DNA from 3 places in the Neobacillus sp. NPDC093127 genome. Region 1 is predicted to be linked to each of the others. Evidence: riboswitches for the same ligand, from Rfam matches in the RefSeq annotation. Region 1 holds a riboswitch; each other region holds the start of a gene.
The links. Region 1 has a riboswitch for S-adenosylmethionine ahead of metK (methionine adenosyltransferase). Riboswitches for the same ligand answer to the same signal wherever they lie in the genome.

Region 1 (4,324 bases):
GGATGTGTAGCCGCTTAGGAAATGATACATTGCCTGTTCCTTTGTTAACTTGGCAATTGGCGGCAATACGCCAAAGGCATCAGCTGTTAAAAAGACGATTGTATTTGGATGACCGGCAATACTCGGCAGGATAATATTATCAATCGCATCAATTGGATAGGCAGCCCTAGTGTTCTCCGTTAATGTTCCATCATCATAATCAGGGATTCGCGATTCCTGATTGATCACAACATTTTCGAGGACGGTACCAAAGCGAATCGCATCGAAAATTTGTGGTTCTTTTTCTCGCGTTAGATTAATGCATTTTGCATAACAGCCGCCTTCAATGTTAAAGACGCCATTTGATGACCAGCCATGTTCATCATCACCAATCAATCGGCGGTTAGGATCAGCTGACAGGGTGGTTTTTCCTGTTCCGGATAAACCGAAGAATAGAGCCACATCTCCTTCAAGCCCAACATTCGCTGAACAGTGCATGGAAAAAATATTGTTTTCAGGCAGCAAATAATTCATCACCGAAAAAATCGATTTCTTCATTTCACCTGCATATTCGGTTCCGCCGATTAAGACAATCCTGCGTTCAAACGAGATGATAATAAATGTTTCTGAGTTTGTGCCATCTACAGCGGGATCTGCTTTGAAATTTGGAGCCGAAATAACTGTAAATCCAGCATCGTGGGTCAGCAATTCATCCTCGGATGGGCGAATGAACAATTGATGCACGAATAAATTATGCCAAGCATATTCATTTACGACTTGAATGGGCAGGCGGGATTTTTTATCGGCGCCGGCAAAGCCTTTAAACACAAAAAGTTCAGGTTGTTGTTTTAAGTAATCAAGAACCTTTTGATACAGAACTGTGAAAGCGTCTTCGGAAATCGGTTGATTAGAAGGGCCCCAGGCAATTTTATCCTTCGAAGACTCCTCCATCACAATAAATTTATCTTGAGGTGAACGGCCTGTATATTTACCGGTAGAAACACGAACGGCACCTGTTGCGGTTAATGTTCCTTCATTACGGCTTAAAATTTTCTCGACTAATTGGGGAACGGATAATTGTACTTGGACATGATTTTCCTTTAACAGCTGAGTTAACTCATTAGGAATTTTTACAGAATTCATTTTATGAAACCTACCTTTATTCATGTTTTTGGTATTTAATAGTATAACACATTGACGCTAATAGTCTACACTATTCAACAAAATCAAATTGTATTTTATACATTATTCAATTTATTTTTAATAAGTTATAACATTCATTTAATTTTTGCATATGATTGAAAAAATAACGGTATTTTTTCTTGAGTTTTAAGGGAAGTTTCTTGAAAAATTCATTGACATTGCTCGATATTGTAGCGTATTATTCTAATTTGAACGGATACTCTCTTATCCCGAGCTGGTGGAGGGACAGGCCCAATGAAACCCAGCAACCTGCAATATGAAAAGGTGGCCGCTAACAGGTTCTTTTCAAATGCAAAGGTGCTAATCTGACGCAAGGCTCACGCCTTGAACGATAAGAGTGAAAGGCCCGGAACAACCTTTCCTCTGATAGTGGTAAGGTTTTTTGTTTTGTATAAGTCCTTTTAAGAAAAGAGTCTCTAATAAAAATCCTTTGTTTATTTCATACTAAGGCTTGGGAGTACCGTGTCAATTCACGAGGTTCAAGAAGTATTCCTGTAACCTTCAAAAAACCTCGATTATCTCATTATATAGGAGGAATTCAGATGTCAACAAAACGTCGTTTGTTTACTTCTGAATCAGTAACTGAAGGTCATCCGGACAAGATCTGTGACCAAATTTCTGATTCCATTTTAGATGCTATTTTAGCAAAGGATGCTAATGCTCGTGTTGCGGCTGAAACTTCAGTTACAACTGGATTAGTCCTCGTTGCTGGCGAAATCACTACGTCTACTTACGTGGATATTCCAAAGATTGTTCGTGAAACGATTAAAGGCATTGGTTACGATCGTGCTAAATACGGCTTTGACTCGGAGACTTGTGCCGTGTTAACCTCGATTGGCGAACAGAGCCCTGATATTGCTATGGGTGTCGACCAGGCACTTGAAGCACGTGAAGGCTTAATGTCTGATGAGGAGATCGAAGCAATTGGGGCAGGAGACCAAGGTTTAATGTTTGGTTATGCCTGCAATGAAACGAAAGAGCTTATGCCGCTTCCGATTTCACTTGCACACAAGCTTGCCCGCAAATTAACAGAAGTGCGTAAAGATAAGGTTCTTGAGTACCTTCGCCCAGATGGAAAAACGCAAGTAACCGTTGAGTATGATGAAAATGACAACCCGGTTCGCATTGATACCATTGTTATCTCAACTCAGCATAATCCGGAAGTAACATTAGAGCAAATTCAGCGCAACCTGAAAGAATACGTTATCAACCCGGTTGTTCCACAAGAACTAATCGATGAAAACACAAAGTATTTCATTAACCCGACAGGCCGTTTCGTTATCGGCGGACCACAAGGGGATGCCGGCTTAACTGGCCGTAAAATTATTGTTGATACGTACGGCGGCTATGCTCGCCATGGCGGCGGTGCCTTCTCTGGTAAGGATCCAACAAAGGTTGACCGTTCTGCAGCCTATGCGGCTCGTTACGTAGCGAAAAACATCGTTGCTGCCGGACTTGCTGACAAAGTAGAAGTGCAGCTTGCCTATGCAATTGGTGTCGCACGTCCAGTTTCCATTTCGATTGATACGTTTGGGACTGGCAAAGTGAGCGAAGAGGTTTTAGTTGATGTAGTAAGCAAAAACTTCGACCTCCGCCCAGCCGGAATCATTAAAATGCTTGACCTTCGCCGTCCAATTTACCAACAAACAGCAGCATACGGTCATTTTGGCCGTACCGATGTTGAGCTTCCATGGGAGCTAACCGATAAAGCGGATACGTTACGTCAAGAAGCAAATCTATAATAAAAAGGGGAGTTACATTCTGATGTAACTCCCTTTTCTATTTTTCGTCTAACATTTTGTGTAGTTGTCTTTAAAAATGAATAAAATGTTTAAGTAGGACTATAGAAGTAAAAACTGAAGGTACAGTAAATTTTCTAATGTTTTCAGTGCATTTTTTTAAAAAATAGTGGTAGTATTATATAGTATGTTTTTCAAGAAACATCCTTTTAAAGGATAGTTAGAAATGGAGTAGGTGAGGTACATAATGTGTGGTTTTATTGGTTGTGTACACGACAAAGCACAAAATTATAGTGATGAACAAAGACAACAATTTAAACATATGAACGATATCATTACTCATCGCGGGCCTGATGATGATGGTTTCTTTTTTGATGATCATATTCAATTTGGCTTCCGTCGTTTAAGTATTATCGACATTGAGAGCGGTCATCAGCCGCTAACGTACGAAAATGAGCGCTACTGGATTATCTTTAATGGTGAAGTGTATAACTATGTGGAGCTTCGTGAGGAATTACTCAAGGAAGGGTTATCGTTTGCGACGAGCTCTGATACGGAGGTTATCATCGCCCTATACAGCCACTTGAAGGAAAAAGCAGTCGAAAAGCTGCGCGGAATGTTTGCCTTTGTTATTTGGGATAAGCAGGAGCAAACCCTTTACGGTGCGCGTGATCCTTTTGGAATAAAACCATTTTTCTATATGCAGGACGGGGAAAGAACGTTGTTTGCCTCAGAGAAGAAAAGTATCTTACTCGCCCTTGAAAATGATGTTTTGGACTATGATTCGCTCCAGCACTATTTAACCTATCAATTTGTTCCTGAACCAAACACTTTGTCTGAAGGAATAAAAAAATTAGAGCCAGGTCACTATTTTACAAAAAAAATTGGCGGACCTATGGAAATTAAACGATATTGGAAAGCGCAATTTAAGCCGATCAACAAATCAGAATCTGATTTCATCAAAGAAATTAAAGATGTTTTGTTCGACTCGGTCAAAATGCATATGCGCAGTGATGTTCCAGTTGGCTCGTTCCTTTCTGGCGGGATTGACTCCTCAATAATCGCATCGATTGCGAAGGAATATCACCCGTCCATTAAGACGTTCTCTGTTGGTTTTGAACATAATGGCTTCAGTGAAATTGATGTCGCCAAAGAAACAGCTGACAAGCTTGGCGTGGAAAACATTAGCTATGTGATTACACCGCAGGAATATATGAATGAAATTCCAAAAATTATGTGGCATATGGATGACCCGCTCGCAGACCCGGCGTGTGTTCCGCTTTACTTTGTCGCACGTGAAGCACGTAAACATGTAACCGTGGTGCTGTCTGGTGAAGGGGCCGATGAATTATTTGGCGGCTACAATATTTACCGTGAGCCTCAAGATTTAGAAGTATTCAATA
Region 2 (4,324 bases), on a different contig from region 1:
CTTCGTCCTTCACGACGGCAAGTCCTGCTACCACGTCACTATGCCCTGATAGAAATTTGGTCGCACTATGGAGGACAACATCAACTCCTAACGCCAACGGTTTTTGCAGGGCAGGGGTAAGGAACGTATTATCGAGATAAGTGATCGCATCGATTTCCTTCGCTAACTCACAAATGGCTCCAATGTCCGTGACTTTCATTAATGGGTTAGAGGGTGTCTCCATATAAAAAGCTTTTGTATTTGGTTGAATCGCCTGCTTTACTGCGTCTAAATCTGTCATATCGACAAATGTATGGTCAATTCCTAACCGAGGAAGAACTTGTGAAACCATCCGGAACGTTCCGCCATAAACATCTTCGGTAATAACAATATGGTCTCCTGCTGAAAGCAGAAGGAATGCCGTCGAAATCGCGGCCATACCTGAAGAAAAGGCAAATCCTTTTAACCCGCCCTCGAGTTCCGCAATTACATCCTCCAGTGCTTCCCTTGTCGGATTTAAACTGCGGCCATAATCGTACTTGCCAAACTGATCGAAATCAGATTGGTGGAAGGTAGAGGCATGTTGGATTGGTACACTTACAGCCCCTGTAGTTGGATCGACCTTGTGCTGATTATGAAGGAGTTTTGTTTGAAAGCTATATTCAACACGTGCCATTAGGCAATCACCCCTTCTTTCATTTTAGCAAAAGCAAGATCCAGATCTTGGATTAAATCACCGGCATCCTCGATTCCAACGGAAAAACGTAATAAACAATTGTCGACTCCTTGCTGAAGGCGAATTTCTTCAGGAATATCGGCATGGGTTTGCGTTGCCGGATAGGTAATCAAACTCTCCGTGCCGCCAAGGCTTTCAGCAAAAGTTATCAGAGCGATATTTTGAAGAAATGGATTTACCCAAGCTTCTTCTTTCAATCGGAATGACACCATTCCTCCCTTACCAGGATAAAGAACATCTGCAACACTTTCATGGTTGGAAAGGTATTCGACAACCGCCTTTGCATTTTTCTCATGGCGTTCCATCCGAAGCGCTAATGTTTTCATCCCGCGCATTAACACCCAAGCATCAAACGGACTTAACACACCGCCGGCCCCGTTATGATGAAGGGCTAAACCTTCACAAATCTCTTTTCCTTTGGCAACGATAAGGCCCGCCAGCACATCATTATGGCCGCCTAAATATTTTGTTGCGCTATGGATGACAATATCGGCTCCAAGCAGGATGGGCTGCTGCAATAACGGAGTATAAAAGGTGTTGTCTACGATCAGCAAAGCACCGCGCCTCTTAGCAATTTCTGAGATCGCGGCAATATCTGCCTGCTGCATCAGGGGATTTGTGGGGGTCTCTAGAAAGATGGCCTTTGTGGAAGGGGTAATTCTCCGTTCGACCTCTTCCGGACAACAGGTATTCACATATTGCGTCTTTAAGCCCCACTTCTTAAAACCTTGTTCTAACAAACGATAGGTGCCGCCATATAAATCTTCGCTCACTAACCATTCATCACCAGATTGGAACAAAGAAAGCACCGTGAAAATGGCAGCCATACCTGAACTGCAGGCAAATCCTTGTTCACCGTTTTCTAAATCAGCAATTGCCTTTTCAAGAATTTGTCTTGTAGGGTTTCCAGTCCGAATATAATCAAAGCCAGTCGATTGCCCAATTCCCGCGTGGCGATAGGCTGTTGAAAAATATATCGGCGGATTCACCGTTCCAGTCACAGTTTCACTGCGATTTCCAATTTGGGCAAGTTTCGTTTCAATTTTGTACATGGATGCACTCTCCTTTAATGATGGGAATGGTTAATCGCGAGCGACTCCGCTTTTCCAATAGAAAAAGCCTTCTATAAGAAGAAGGCTTTTGTAAATACTACAAAAAAGTCATTCTTCTTATCTCGCAAATTAGCAAACTAATTTGCAGGACTTAGCACCTTTTCAATGGACAAGCCATTGATGGTTGCTGAGGCGTCGCAGGGCCATTCCCTCAACCTCTCTTGATAAGAAATCATTTATTTAGATTATTTATAAAATTTACTACATTGAAAGCGGTGTGTCAATCTGTTTTAATCAAACTTATTGTTTTTTTCCCAGTTTTTAAATTTAATAAAATTTATATATTCGATAAAATCTTCTTTATTCATTCCTTCGATAATAGCCTTTTCGATTATTCCCTGCCACTCTTTGTCCAGAAGTTCCTTCCCGTTTGCATTCCACTGTGATTCTAATTGATTGATTCCAGTCAATAAATATTCAATTGAAACATGTAATGGTTTGGCAATCTTCATTAGAAAATGAATAGATGGATTTTTATTAAGACTCCGCTCGATGTTGCTTAAATAAGATTTAGAGACATTGGCAAGGTCAGCAAGTTCTGTAAGGGTATATCCCTTTTGCTCTCGTACTTCTTTAATTCGTGTTCCAATCATAGGCTTCTCCTTTTAAACAAATTTTAATGTGTATGTATAAATGATTGCATAAGGATCAGTTGCAGAATACTCGAATAAATTTAATGAAACTATGTCACATTACTGATATTATAAACCACAAATCGTTCTTTTTAAAGAATTAATTTATTGGGTTAAGATAAATTTTAATAAACAGATATATTTTGCTAGTGCGTAAATATTATATAGAGGAAACATACATCCAATTACTTCGCTAAAATTCAAGGATGACACAGATTTTTTAAAAACTTAATCCATTAATAATTATTGAAATGTAATAATAATAATGAATTGACTTGTTCTATATAAAGAATTAATATAAGGGTATACAGATTATCGGCTTAGTTATTCATGCAAAATTATTCCTGGTAAAGGCAATCTTTTTTTGCTTGCTTGTTCTTTATGAAGGACAATGCGTTCTTTAAAATATAATTTTGGTGACGCCTTCTTACCGCTATCAATGAAGGCACTCGGTCATACTGTGGGTTTATAACCTTAGACGCTAGTCGTCAAGAGTGTGATGTGAGGAGGGGTTAGATGCCCCAAACCAATTGATTAATGGTTTTGATGATAATGGCTAAGAAAGCCGCTATAATCAAAGCTTTTAATCTTTTTATCATTAATAGAAATTAAAGGAGCGAGAAAATGACCTATCGGCAAAGGATGTCTATGTTCTTTTTGGTAGATTCTTGTATTGTCACATCAGCCATTTTTATCAGCAGGTTCTTGGTCGATGCTTCTTATGTCTTTCATGTTCCAATGATGGTCCTCACGCTATCCATCTTGACTAGCCATCACTTTTTTTCGTTAGTTTTTAAGCTGTATAAAAAGGCGTGGGAGTATGCTAGTGTCGGAGAATTAGTAATTATCGTTAAAATTGTGACATCTTCCATACTTTTGACAGGATTATTGACGCAGCTGCTCCTCCATGAGATCCCCTTTAGGCTTCTGGGGGTAACGTGGTCAGTTAATATCTTGTTAATTGGCGGTTCTCGGTTTTGCTGGAGGGTGTACCGCGATTCCTTTATGAAAAGAAATCAGAATAAAAAAAGAACACTCATTGTTGGGGCTGGTTCAGCTGGAGCAATGGTGGCCAGGCAGCTGTTAAAAAGTCAAGAGGCCCATCTTCTTCCTGTAGGATTTATTGATGATGATATGAATAAACAAAAATTAGATATTTTAGGAATCCCGGTCCTCGGCGGGGTAAGTACGATAGAAGAGAAAGTTCAAGATTTGCAAATCGAGAACATTATTATTGCCATCCCTTCTTTAAGTAGAAAAGAGTTAAATATTATTTTTCAAGAATGTGCAAAGACTTCTGCAAAAACGCAAATACTCCCGATGCTTGAGGATTTAGTAACAGGACGGATATCTGTTAGTCAGTTTCGTGATGTCCAAGTGGAGGATCTTTTAGGCAGGGAACCCATCCATTTGGATATTGCCGCGATATCAAAATACATTACGGGAAAAAAGGTGTTGGTAACCGGTGCGGGAGGATCGATTGGTTCGGAAATTTGCCGACAGGTTGCTATTTTTTCACCTGAACAATTGATTCTATTAGGACATGGTGAGAATAGTATTTATTCGATTGAAATGGAACTAAAGGAATGCTTCGGAGAATCAACGATTGAATTTATAACGGAAATTGCCGACTTACAAGATGCCGCTAAAATGGCAGCAGTGATGAGAATCTATCGACCGGATGTTGTCTATCATGCGGCTGCACATAAGCACGTCCCACTGATGGAACACAACCCTGAAGAGGCAGTGAAGAATAATGTGATTGGGACCATCAATGCAGCAAATGCAGCCAGCTTGAATGGAGTTAAAACATTCGTGATGATTTCGACTGATAAAGCTGTTAATCCAACGAGCGTAATGGGAGC
Region 3 (4,324 bases), on a different contig from region 1:
TGACCACTAATCCCCCCAATCACATTATTTTCTTTGCCATGGGTACTCCAGCCGATGGCATTATTTTCTTCCCCTATAAAAATACCAGATTGCCTTTGCATGGTTTGGACATTGATATCTCCGATAAAATTAAATTGTGACGTATTTTTCAAATCCTGATCACCACGTTTCCGTTAAGATCTTGTTCATGTATCGTTCCTATACACCTTTCCTTCTATTTAATGTACCTTATGTGTTTGGATTTAGGATGGTGACGATTGCCTAAGAAATAGCAAACAAAGGTGTCAAACGCCCAAATCATTGAATAAGGTACTAAGAAAAGCGCAAGCGCCCTGGTCAGCGGCGTATGGCCTGGAGCACTCCAACTGAGATAAAGGAAACACGGAGAGCGTAGCGATCCGATGTTGACTTATCGTAGGGCGGAGTGTGAAGGACACTAGCCGCTAGGGCGCTGGAGCTGGACATTTCTCAAAGTCCAATGATATAAATTCTGATATTTTAAAGAAAGGAAAGGAGCTCCTGCATATGATCGAAATGACATTCGGGAATATTACCGTAGACCAACTGAAAACAGCTGCCGGTATTTTCATTGGTGAAAAAAACCGACACAAACAATTTTCTTGTCAAACGACGATAAACGAAGCGGTTGGAACCTTGTCTGGAAATGAAAATAAGTTAACCTATAATTGTTGGGTGAAAAACAAAGAAACATGGGAGGATGAATAGTTCATGTCTTCCCCCATTTTATCCCCGACCTTTCATATCGGGACCATCAAAATCGGGACCATTGAAGAGGCTTCTTGCTTTAGTATCGGAAACAATTTTATTGAAGACTTTAAAAGCAGCAAAAAACATAACCAGGGCTTAGGGAATATCCACGGAGATCGGAACACCTTTGATCATGCTACTGCCTCATTAACCAATTACGAGCGTGTGCCGAAGAAAAAGAAGGGAATCAAACAAGAACAAGCGGAAGAAAATGCCAGGACCAAAAAAACAACAAACCCCAGTTAAAATATGGGTTTGTTGTTTTTTTCTTCTTTCCAGAACGGGGCAAAGGGAATATTTTGGGGAATATCGCTTAAATATTATATATTCGCACCAAGATTTGGTTTAATATCATTGTCAAAGATTGCCCCGTCAATAACCTCAAAGCTATCTAGATTATTGGCTAAGTTTCCGGCCTGCACGTTTCCAATTCCATAAATACCCCCAAAGCCTAAATTATATTTTCTATTGGCGTCCATCCCGGTAACAATTGATTCACCAATAAAGATGGCTGAGCTGGCCTGTGGAGAGTTGACATTAAATATTCCTAAATTAATGACTGAAGGCACTCCATAGTCCTCCCCTTCATTCTCATTCTTTTCTGTAATCCATCTTATGTTTAAAATTTACTTCTGTGAAAGCGGGGACTTTGGACAGCTTTCTTTCACCTTTTTTCAGGTTTGGGTTCCAATTCCCATATCCATCGATTGGTACTTTTCTGGAAAACCGATGCCTGACCCCCAGTGTGTTAAAGCGTTAAGGCATCGGGGCTCAGGCAAAAGTATTAAGACACTGTTCTCTATATTTCATCTACCATCCATAGCACCATTCGATTGATAAAATATATACCCAAATAGGAACCCGTTAGTAAGAAAAGTGGATTTAGGAATATACCATGGATATTGGTCATGAATACGGTTTTATCTTTAATAATCTCGTAAATGGCGAGAGAGGAAATATTCCCAAAAACTAGTGCAGATACAATGGCGCATATATTAAAAACCACACGTAATTTAGGCTTGATTTTCATCACAAAGAACATGAGACCTGGTGCAAAAATACTTCCGAAGATTAATAGAAATTTCATCAAATCACCTCTCTACCATTTTAGACAAAGTAAGCTGGTTTAAATCATTCTTTTCAATTTACTGGATTTTACAGAGTTTTACCTTTTGATTTTTGATGTCATGATTTACTTCCTATTTGACAGAATAGTAAAACGAATGTAAGGTAATTAATAATTAAATAGTTTAGAAAACTCTTATCAAGAGAGGTGGAGGGACTGGCCCCGCGATACCTCGGCAGCAGACTTACGTTAGTACTGTGCCAATTCCAGGAGCGATTTGCTTGAAGATAAGAAGAGAACCAGTGCCGATAATGATTTCCTCTTCTTATTTGTGAGAAGAGGTTTTTTAATTGTTGGCTGTGTTAAAGAATATTGTTGATTTTGATCACAATGTTGATTGGAGTGGAAGGCGCGAGACTCCTGCGGGAGCAGCGGGACAGGTGAGACCCCGCAGGCGCTTTAGCGCCGAGGAGGCTCACCGCCCGCCCCGCGGAAAGCGAAGCGCCTGGAACGGAAATCAACATTCACTTTTAACACCGCCAAATTATTAAAGAAAGAAGGAATTTTACATGACAAAGACAGCAGTGAAAGCACCATTTAAAGCCGATCATGTAGGCAGCTTTTTAAGAACAGAACCAATTAAAGAGGCAAGAAAAGCTTTTGCAAAAGGAGAAATTGATAAAGATACCTTAAAGAAGATAGAGGATCAAGAAATTGAGAAACTTGTTCAAAAACAAATCGAAGTTGGCCTTAACTCCATCACTGACGGTGAGTTTAGACGTTCATGGTGGCACTTCGATTTCTTATCAGGCTTAGATGGCGTAGAAGAGTTTGAAACGGAATATATTAGTAACTTCCAAGGAGCGAAAACTAAAAATAAAGCCATTAAAGTCGTTGGTAAAGTAGACTTCAATGATCATTATATGTTAGAACATTTCAAGTTCTTAAAACAGGCAGTCGACCGCTATGGCGATGGCGGTCAAGTGGCTAAGTTCTCGATTCCAAGCCCTAATATGTTATTTACTAGAATTCAGGGGGATGAATATTATAACGATAACAGCGAACAGTTCTTTCATGATACAGTTGCGGCTTACCAAAAATCCATTCAAGCCTTCTATGACGCAGGGTGCCGATATTTACAATTAGATGATACTTCTTGGATTGATTTTGTTTCGGAAGAACGGATTCAAGCAGTCGTTGAAAAACTTAATATGGGAGTACAGGATATCATCGAAACAAGAGTACGCTGTTTAAATGAAGCCATTTCTAAAAAACCTGAAGATATGGTTATCACGATGCATATTTGCCGTGGAAACTTCAGGTCTACATATATAACTAGCGGCGGTTACGATCAGATCTCTGATGCCATATTTGCTGATTTAAAGGTAGATGGACTCTTCTTAGAATATGATGACGGCCGCTCGGGGGATTTTGAACCATTAAAAAGGTTTAAACGCGCTGACCAAACAGTTGTACTAGGATTAATAACTTCTAAATTCCCGGAACTAGAAAACCCTGATACGATTAAAGAAAGAATTAAAGAAGCAAGCCATTCTATTCCTTTAGAAAACTTATCCTTAAGTCCTCAATGCGGGTTTGCAAGTACCGAGGAAGGCAACAAATTAACCGAAGAAGATCAATGGAATAAGATAAAACACGTCATTGCTATTGCTGAAAGTGTTTGGGGCTAAAGTGGGGCTTGTTTTAGATAATACAAGCTCGATGAGAAATTGAAAATGGTGCCTGACCCCCGATGCGCGGGGTCAGGCATCAGCTTTATTCAGTTAAATAAGCCCAAGCATATTGCGCGTATAATTCCGCACCGGTAACGAGTGCGTCTTCGTCGATGTTGAATTTACCATGATGGTGCGCCCACTCTGTATCTTTTTCAGGGTTGCCGCTGCCCACAAGAGCGAAGCTGCCAGGTACTTCAGCCATATATTCGCTGAAATCCTCACCGCCCATTGTCGGCTTTTCAAAATAGACAGCATCTGCGCCAAATGCTTCTGCGGCCACTTTTTGAACCAATTTAGCACTGTACTCATCGTTATTAACAGCCTGAGTACCGCGGATATAATCCACTTTTACCGTTGCACCGTACATAGCCGCGGCCTGTTCTGCATAATGCTTGAGCTGCGCTTCAATATGGTCTCTAGTTTGAGGGTCGAAGCAGCGGACAGTTCCCTCAATTACCGCATTTTCTGCAATAACATTGAAGCGGGTACCGACTGTCATTTTCCCAACGGTAAGAACAGCAGGATTTAGGGTATCAACCGTTCTCGAAACAATTGTTTGTACATTCATCACAAACGATGAAGCTACAATCGCTGCATCAATACAAGCATGCGGCAGTGCACCATGTCCGCCTCTTCCTTTGAAAGTTACCGTAAAAAGATCCGCTGACGCAAAGGATGGCCCCGCTGGACAAGAAACCTTGTTTGTAGGCATTTGTGACCAAATATGAATACCGAAAACGTTATCCACTCCGTC

Region 2: linked by a shared signal. The riboswitch ahead of ACIQCO_RS04865 (methionine biosynthesis PLP-dependent protein) and the one ahead of metK (methionine adenosyltransferase) in region 1 are both predicted to bind S-adenosylmethionine.
Region 3: linked by a shared signal. The riboswitch ahead of ACIQCO_RS24190 (5-methyltetrahydropteroyltriglutamate--homocysteine S-methyltransferase) and the one ahead of metK (methionine adenosyltransferase) in region 1 are both predicted to bind S-adenosylmethionine.

What each region holds. Positions count from the first base shown of each region.
Region 1 is NZ_JBIVOP010000010.1:66,052-70,375, forward strand. Features, by position in the region: gene pckA (phosphoenolpyruvate carboxykinase (ATP)) at 1-1,122, opposite strand, end outside; SAM riboswitch class I at 1,384-1,520, shown strand; gene metK (methionine adenosyltransferase) at 1,725-2,924, shown strand; gene asnB (asparagine synthase (glutamine-hydrolyzing)) at 3,169-4,324, shown strand, end outside.
Region 2 is NZ_JBIVOP010000002.1:338,127-342,450, forward strand. Features, by position in the region: gene metC (cystathionine beta-lyase) at 1-655, opposite strand, end outside; gene ACIQCO_RS04865 (methionine biosynthesis PLP-dependent protein) at 655-1,767, opposite strand; SAM riboswitch class I at 1,882-1,998, opposite strand; gene ACIQCO_RS04870 (helix-turn-helix domain-containing protein) at 2,058-2,420, opposite strand; gene ACIQCO_RS04875 (polysaccharide biosynthesis protein) at 3,084-4,324, shown strand, end outside.
Region 3 is NZ_JBIVOP010000025.1:37,263-41,586, forward strand. Features, by position in the region: gene ACIQCO_RS24165 (hypothetical protein) at 1-152, opposite strand, end outside; gene ACIQCO_RS24170 (hypothetical protein) at 526-726, shown strand; gene ACIQCO_RS24175 (hypothetical protein) at 730-1,014, shown strand; gene ACIQCO_RS24180 (hypothetical protein) at 1,089-1,337, opposite strand; gene ACIQCO_RS24185 (transposase) at 1,568-1,855, opposite strand; SAM riboswitch class I at 2,027-2,128, shown strand; gene ACIQCO_RS24190 (5-methyltetrahydropteroyltriglutamate--homocysteine S-methyltransferase) at 2,404-3,525, shown strand; gene ACIQCO_RS24195 (amidohydrolase) at 3,611-4,324, opposite strand, start outside.